2 regions of the Tepidibacillus infernus genome follow, and region 2 is predicted to be linked to the other one. Evidence: riboswitches for the same ligand, from Rfam matches in the RefSeq annotation. Region 2 holds a riboswitch; the other holds the start of a gene.
The links. Region 2 has a riboswitch for cyclic di-GMP ahead of TEPIDINF_RS06540 (RHS repeat-associated core domain-containing protein). Riboswitches for the same ligand answer to the same signal wherever they lie in the genome.

Region 1: linked by a shared signal. The riboswitch ahead of TEPIDINF_RS00090 (hypothetical protein) and the one ahead of TEPIDINF_RS06540 (RHS repeat-associated core domain-containing protein) in region 2 are both predicted to bind cyclic di-GMP.

Annotation. Positions count from the first base shown of each region.
Region 1 covers NZ_JBLWFI010000001.1:2,455-5,856, reverse strand. The annotation lists gene queG (tRNA epoxyqueuosine(34) reductase QueG) at 1-62, opposite strand, end outside; gene TEPIDINF_RS00100 (ribonuclease H family protein) at 167-748, opposite strand; gene TEPIDINF_RS00095 (HU family DNA-binding protein) at 1,369-1,638, opposite strand; gene TEPIDINF_RS00090 (hypothetical protein) at 1,663-2,052, opposite strand; cyclic di-GMP riboswitch class I at 2,130-2,215, opposite strand; tRNA gene TEPIDINF_RS00085 (tRNA-Leu) at 2,441-2,526, opposite strand; tRNA gene TEPIDINF_RS00080 (tRNA-Arg) at 2,539-2,615, opposite strand; tRNA gene TEPIDINF_RS00075 (tRNA-Leu) at 2,679-2,767, opposite strand; tRNA gene TEPIDINF_RS00070 (tRNA-Cys) at 2,787-2,860, opposite strand; tRNA gene TEPIDINF_RS00065 (tRNA-Gly) at 2,937-3,011, opposite strand; tRNA gene TEPIDINF_RS00060 (tRNA-Gln) at 3,030-3,104, opposite strand; tRNA gene TEPIDINF_RS00055 (tRNA-His) at 3,110-3,185, opposite strand; tRNA gene TEPIDINF_RS00050 (tRNA-Trp) at 3,197-3,270, opposite strand; tRNA gene TEPIDINF_RS00045 (tRNA-Tyr) at 3,277-3,360, opposite strand.
Region 2 covers NZ_JBLWFI010000001.1:1,288,615-1,292,016, forward strand. The annotation lists gene TEPIDINF_RS06540 (RHS repeat-associated core domain-containing protein) at 1-1,220, opposite strand, end outside; cyclic di-GMP riboswitch class I at 1,329-1,418, opposite strand; gene TEPIDINF_RS06545 (alpha/beta-type small acid-soluble spore protein) at 1,827-2,060, opposite strand; gene TEPIDINF_RS06550 (M24 family metallopeptidase) at 2,150-3,256, opposite strand; gene TEPIDINF_RS06555 (hypothetical protein) at 3,345-3,402, opposite strand, start outside.

The sequences.
Region 1 (3,402 bases), 1.3 Mb from region 2:
ATCTTATCTATTCCAATTTGCTGTGCATAATCTATCACTTTTTGTTTTAGTTTCTCATTCATTACAACCACTCAATTCTATATATTAGAATTAATCTGAATAAGATCGGCTTTTATTATAACCTAAGCAGCATATTGGATTAAAGTCTGTAAATCTTGGTTATTTTTCATTTGATCTCTTGATATAGATATTGAAACCTTTCATCTTTATCTGCTAATTTTTGGATAGTATCAACCAAGAGTTCGTAATTTTGATAGGAAAGCGTAATTGTCTTCTTTTTATCTATTTTTTCAGATTTAGGACTTTTGGAGGATGGAATAGCTGCAACCGCAATCTGATCGGCCATTTCATTCCACTTATTCCCTGAATGTCCCTTTACTTTTTCCCATTCAACTACCCTCTCTTCTACCAATGGTAAAAGTCGTTTCCATAGATCCTGGTTTTCTACAGGTTTTCCTTGTGAAGTGATCCAGCCTTTTTTTATCCAAGATTTTAACCAATTTTGTTGAAAGGCATTGATTAGATAGGCTGAATCGGAGTATATTTTGACTTTACTCCCTTTTGGGGTATTTTTTAACGCCTCAATGGCAGCAGTTAATTCCATCCGGTTATTTGTTGTAGAGATTTCTCCGCCAGAAAACTGTCTACCATCCAAAAAAACAGCTCCCCATCCTCCTGGTTGGCCACCAGCTGCTTGATTGTTCGCACATGCACCATCTGTATAAACCTCGTATTTTTCGATGTTCATTTTTTCCTCCTATATACGTCATATTTCTAACTTTATTTTTTAAGTTTCCCTCTTTTTTCGCTTTAGTTCTACAAAAATCCTCTTAAACGATAAAATCCAAATGTGTAAATTAGCCCACAAAAGTGAAGACTACCTTCGAAGCGTAATCCGAGTACTTTTGTGGGGCCCCATTAAAATAATGAAAAGAAAGTTATATTTTTTTATCTTTTTAAAAAAAACGCGACCCTTCGTCCTTAAGGAACGAAAAACCGCGTTAGTCCTAGCGATACTTATGTAACTTGATTAAGTCGACAAAGTTCTACATTTGTAACGACAAAATATAATATACCATGTCTTTTGTCCTAGGGCAACCTTTTCATAATAAAAAATTCACAAAAAATTAATAACTTCTTCATTTTAATTATTTCTCTTTAATGTTTTCATTTAATCACCAATTTCTTTCCTATAGTTACTATAGCAAACATAATTTAACCATTGATTAAATCGCTGTTAATTTGTAAAATAAGAACAGACCAATTTAAACAATGAATTGGTTGGGAGTTATTGCCCTGTTTTTCATTTGAAAAATAGGGTCTTTTTTTTGCCTTAAAAAATAGATAGGGGAAAACCCCTATCTATTTTTATACACGCTCTTTTAATGCTTTGCCTGGTTTAAAAGCTGGCACGTTTCTTTCTTTTATTTGAATCGTTTTGCCAGTTTGAGGATTCCTTCCTTTGCGAGCACTACGCTTACGGGTTTCGAATGTTCCAAAACCAATAAGTTGAACTTTTTCACCTTTTGATAATGATTCACTAATTGCCTCAACAAGTTCCTTATAGACTGCATCTACATCTTTCACTTTGATTCCTGTGTTCTTAGCAATTTTTTGAACTAACTCTGTTTTGTTCATTTGATTTACCTCCGCTTTTTTAAATTATAAAATACATTTTTTTAAACTGTCTGTAATAAGATCATTTAAGTACTTTCTTGCCTCATCCTCGCGTTTAAAAACCACCTCCTTAAATGGAAGTTGGTTTAAGGAAATTAAGGTTTGCATTCGTATATAGTTGCGAAAATCTACAAGGTAAGCTAACCCAACCAATCCATGACTTTTTATTTGATGAATCAATTGAAAAATGATCTTTTTATCATCAGGTAAAATATATCGAATCAAGCGAATGTCAACTAAAAAAACAAAAGGTTTCCCCTGAAGTAAAAGTAAATTCTTCTCAATAAGTTCTAGGAGTATCATTACACTGTCTTCTCTTCGATAACTCCATTCAATTCTATTCTCTGAAGGATAAGCGATAATGGGATGTTCCAACCTTAACAACCCCCCTACTTTACTTAAAAACATTTTAAACAAAAAAATCCCCCGAAATAGAGGATCATTCTTCAAATTTCGGCAACTGGCTGGCATAGTGTAAAACACCTTAGCCCCTTTAGCTTTGCGGCCCTATTTTTCAATAGGTGTGCCATTATCTTTTTTCCTTTCAATTCGACATTTATTACCAAATTCCTTCTAATCTCGCTAAAATTTTTAATCGGTCTCCCTTTTTCGAGTATATTATTTACAAATCGGTGGAGGCGTTGAAATATATACTATACCCGTTAAAACAAAAAAGCCAATACTCTGAATTACCCAAAGCATTGGCTTGAAGTTTATTAATTATGTATGGCTCACTCTAAGAGTACAACAATCCTTTTTGATATGGTGCCGGTGAAGGGACTCGAACCCCCACTCCTTTAGGGAACGCGATTTTGAGTCGCGCGCGTCTGCCAATTCCGCCACACCGGCATATTGTATCAATGGCGTGCCCTGAGAGATTCGAACTCCCGACCTTCTGATTCGTAGTCAGACACTCTATCCAGCTGAGCTAAGGGCACAAATATATATTCAATATTTATCCAACAAGGATGATTATTTGAAGTCGTATTAGAAAATTAATGTGGTGCCGAGGACCGGACTTGAACCGGTACGATAGTCACCTACCGCAGGATTTTAAGTCCTGTGCGTCTGCCAATTCCGCCACCCCGGCATATTTAATTTATTATTTATGGAGGCGGCAACCGGATTCGAACCGGTGGTAAAGGTTTTGCAGACCTCTGCCTTACCACTTGGCTATGCCGCCAAAATGCAGCACCCTACAGACACAACAATTTACTTCAATCAATGAAGTTAACTCGTTGTCTTACTCAGAATTAATATGGAGCGGACGACGAGATTCGAACTCGCGACCCTCGCCTTGGCAAGGCGATGCTCTACCACTGAGCCACGTCCGCCAATCCAATAATAAAAAATGGCTGGGCTGGCAGGATTCGAACCTGCGAATGACGGAGTCAAAGTCCGTTGCCTTACCGCTTGGCTACAGCCCATTAAATGGGGCGACCAGTGGGAATCGAACCCACGGATGCCGGAGCCACAATCCGGTGCGTTAACCACTTCGCCATGGCCGCCACAAATACAATGGCAGGGGTGGCAGGAATCGAACCCACACTAACGGTTTTGGAGACCGCTGTTCTACCGTTAAACTACACCCCTTTAGGATGGTGGAGGGGGTAGGATTCGAACCTACGAAGCTTCCGCAACGGATTTACAGTCCGCCCCATTTGGCCACTTTGGTACCCCTCCAAATATAAAAAATTATATTCACTTCAACGTAGTCACACTCAA
Region 2 (3,402 bases):
TAAGAATAAGTCTCCCCCAAAGGATTCGTTTTTTGAATGATTTGCTTTTTATCATTAAATACAAAAGCTGTACGATTACCTAAAGCATCAATACGAACGACCTTTTTAGCAGTATCTTGATACTGATATTCATAAACTAAGTCTCCTTCTTGATCATAACGAACAACCCGATCATTTTGATAAGTAAAACTTTCTTTCCCTGTTTTTGGATATGTTATAGTTAATAATCGATTATCCTGATCATATGTATATTGGATTGAAATGCCATCTGGTTTTTTTACTTTGTTTAGACGTTTACCTTCATATTCATAGAAAGTGACTTGACCTAGTGGATCAGTTATACTCTGAACTAAATCGTTGTTATAAGTTAAGGAAACTGCTCTTCCGTCTGATGATTTAATTTGGATTAAATGACCTTGTTGATCATAATTAAATTGAAGTGTATTGCCATTACGATCCTTGATTGCAATTAATTTTCCCTGAATAGGATCTGCGTTTTCTCGCCATGGAGCCTTATAACCTTTGAAGGTATAGATATAACCATCAGGTTTTGTAATTTGGTATTCATCTTTAGAAATTCTTTCTAAATCAGATCTACTTGTGCTGGAATATGTTCCTTGATCAAGAGGATAATATATCAGCGGATCACCGTCGTAACTATCCACTAAACCGTTTGGATCATTTTTTTGATAGGTATAGTTAACGTTACTTCCATCAGGCTTGAACTCGGAAATATTAAAATCAGCAAACATTTGAATATAGTAATCATAAGAAAATCTCCAGCCATAACCAAAAGGGAACAATTTATCTTTATCTTTTAAGTTGTAAGTTCTTTGAATAGACAACGGATTTGCATAAATATTTAAAAAGAGGTCTTCTTCTTCAATCTTTAAATTACCAGTTGGAAGCTGTACGGGATCTTCTATCACAGGATTGAAAGGAGATTGTTCAAGGTTGTATTGCCCTTGAAGACTGGGCAGTTGAGATAAAGGATTTTGAATATTGCTTTGTAATGTTTGGTTCATGACTTGACTTTGAGGCATAAAGGGATTTTGATCTGTTCTTTTTCCTGGTTGGGGAAGCCATTCTTCTAACCAATCATAACCATCATAAGAAGATGCACTGGCTTTTGATAAAAAACCGGGCATAATTAATCCGCTAATTAACGTAATAATTAGAAAATAAGTCATTGCAGAAAAAGTTTTATGTCTTTTTCTCATTCTTCCCTCTCCTCCTCTTTAAAAAAGGCAATAAAAAGACCTTCCGATCTTTTTAAGACGAAAGGGGGCTATACATTATATATGATCTTATATTTCTTGTTGAAAATGTACGGCAACCCAGCCGTCATGGTAGGAAATACCTTCTTTAGACCTGTGGCTTTGCGTCTCCGCCTTTCGACGAATTTGCCCTTATCAAAATTTTCCATCTTTTTGTTATATATAGTAAAACATTGTTACCTTTCGCACAATATTTTTACACATTTTCATGACCTTTTTACTATTATTTTCCTAATAAGTAGGACCATGGTTATATAGAGTATTAATCCAACATTAGCATAATAAGAAAAGGTTTGTATATTCCATCGCGCTCCGTCATCCGTACCCTTCTATGAATAAAGATTAAGGAGAGAAGGGCACTTCTGAAGGCACACAAAGTGTACAAGTCGTGCTACACATAAAGCTGCTAGTCACGCTATGTCGCAGCTTATGGAATATACAAACCCCTAAATGACAAGTAGAAGAAAGTTATACTTTATTATCTTTCAAGGAAAGACAGTGGATGACTCCACTGTCTTTAACTATACCAATGATTTAGTTGTAAGTGAATTAGCGAGTCATTCCTGTTTGGCCTGAAAGTTGTTGTTCTGCCATTTGAACTAAACGACGAGTAATGTTACCACCAATTGCACCATTGTCACGAGAAGCGATATAGCCCATGTATCCGTCTGCAGGAATTTGGATACCAAGTTCTTGGGCAATTTCGAATTTCATTTGATCTAATGCTTGTGCAGCTTGAGGTACTACTAACCAGTTGCTAGAACGTTCTTGTCCTTTTGCCATCTGATATCACCTCCTTGTTGGTGTATGCTTAATATTTGTAGAAAGAGGGATATCCATTCATCGATTTTGTTGGTAATTTTTGTACAACACTACAATTGAATAAGCTCTTTAGTAAATGAGGTTAGTACCAGGGGCTCTTCTTTTGTGACATAGATGTCATCTTCAATCCTGACTCCACCTAGTTCTGCCACATAGATTCCTGGCTCGATGGTAAAAACCATTCCTTCCTTTAACAATTCTTCATTCTTCTCATGCATCGAAGGGAGTTCATGAATATCTAAACCTAACCCATGGCCAATCCGGTGTACGAAATAAGGGCCAAAACCCATCTCCGTAATTTTTCTTCTAGCGGCTAAATCCACTTCTTTAATAGCGAGATCAGGTTTTACCACATCTATTGCCAATTGCTGGGCTTGTTTGACAATGTGATACATTTCTTTTTGTTTTTCTGAAATTTGGCCAACGGCAACAGTTCTAGAGATATCGGAACAATATCCATTAAAAACGACTCCTAAATCAAATAAAACAAAATCCCCATTCTTAATTCTTTCTTGGCCTGGCTTTCCATGAGGCAAGGCAGATTTTTCGCCAGTTAACACCATCGTATCAAATGACATTTTTTCAATGCCTTCTTTTTTTAAACGATATTCGATTTCTGCAATAATCTCTAATTCGCTTTTGCCTACCTGAATCGCCTCGATTCCAAATTTTATTGCTTTATCAGCCCAATAAGCTGCTTCTTTTAAACTATTTAATTCCAATTCATCTTTCGTTATTCTTAGACCCATTAAGCCTTTTTCAATATCAACGGATTGTTGAAACTGGAGAATTTCCTTTAACCAAAGAGCTTTTTTAAACGAAACATATCCTTCCTCAAGTCCAAATGGTTGGTCTTGTTTGAACAGTATATATTTTTTAATCAATTGGTCTGGTCCTTCATGATCTGCATAGCCAAATATGTTGTTTAATGAAGTTTTTCTTTTTGCTTCCTCTTTATCTAACTCAGGTGTAATTAAGATAGGCTCCTGTCCAGAAATAAGAAATAAACCCATAAAACGTTCATGAGGATTTGAGTAAAAACCAGTTAAATAATAAACATTTGTGGGTGAAGAGATAAGCGCCACACTTAGATCATTTTTATCCATCCATTGGTAAAAGCGATTTAATCTATTTTCGTAGACTTGACTTTGAGACATTTGTATACCCCATCTTTCCGTATTTTTTACTAATCCAGATGGGAAATTCCACCTGAATAAGTTTTGCTTCATTATATCACAGAAGGAGTTAAATGATATGAAGAAGAGTGATTAAAAGAATAAAAAACCAAGCGATTTTTTTAAAG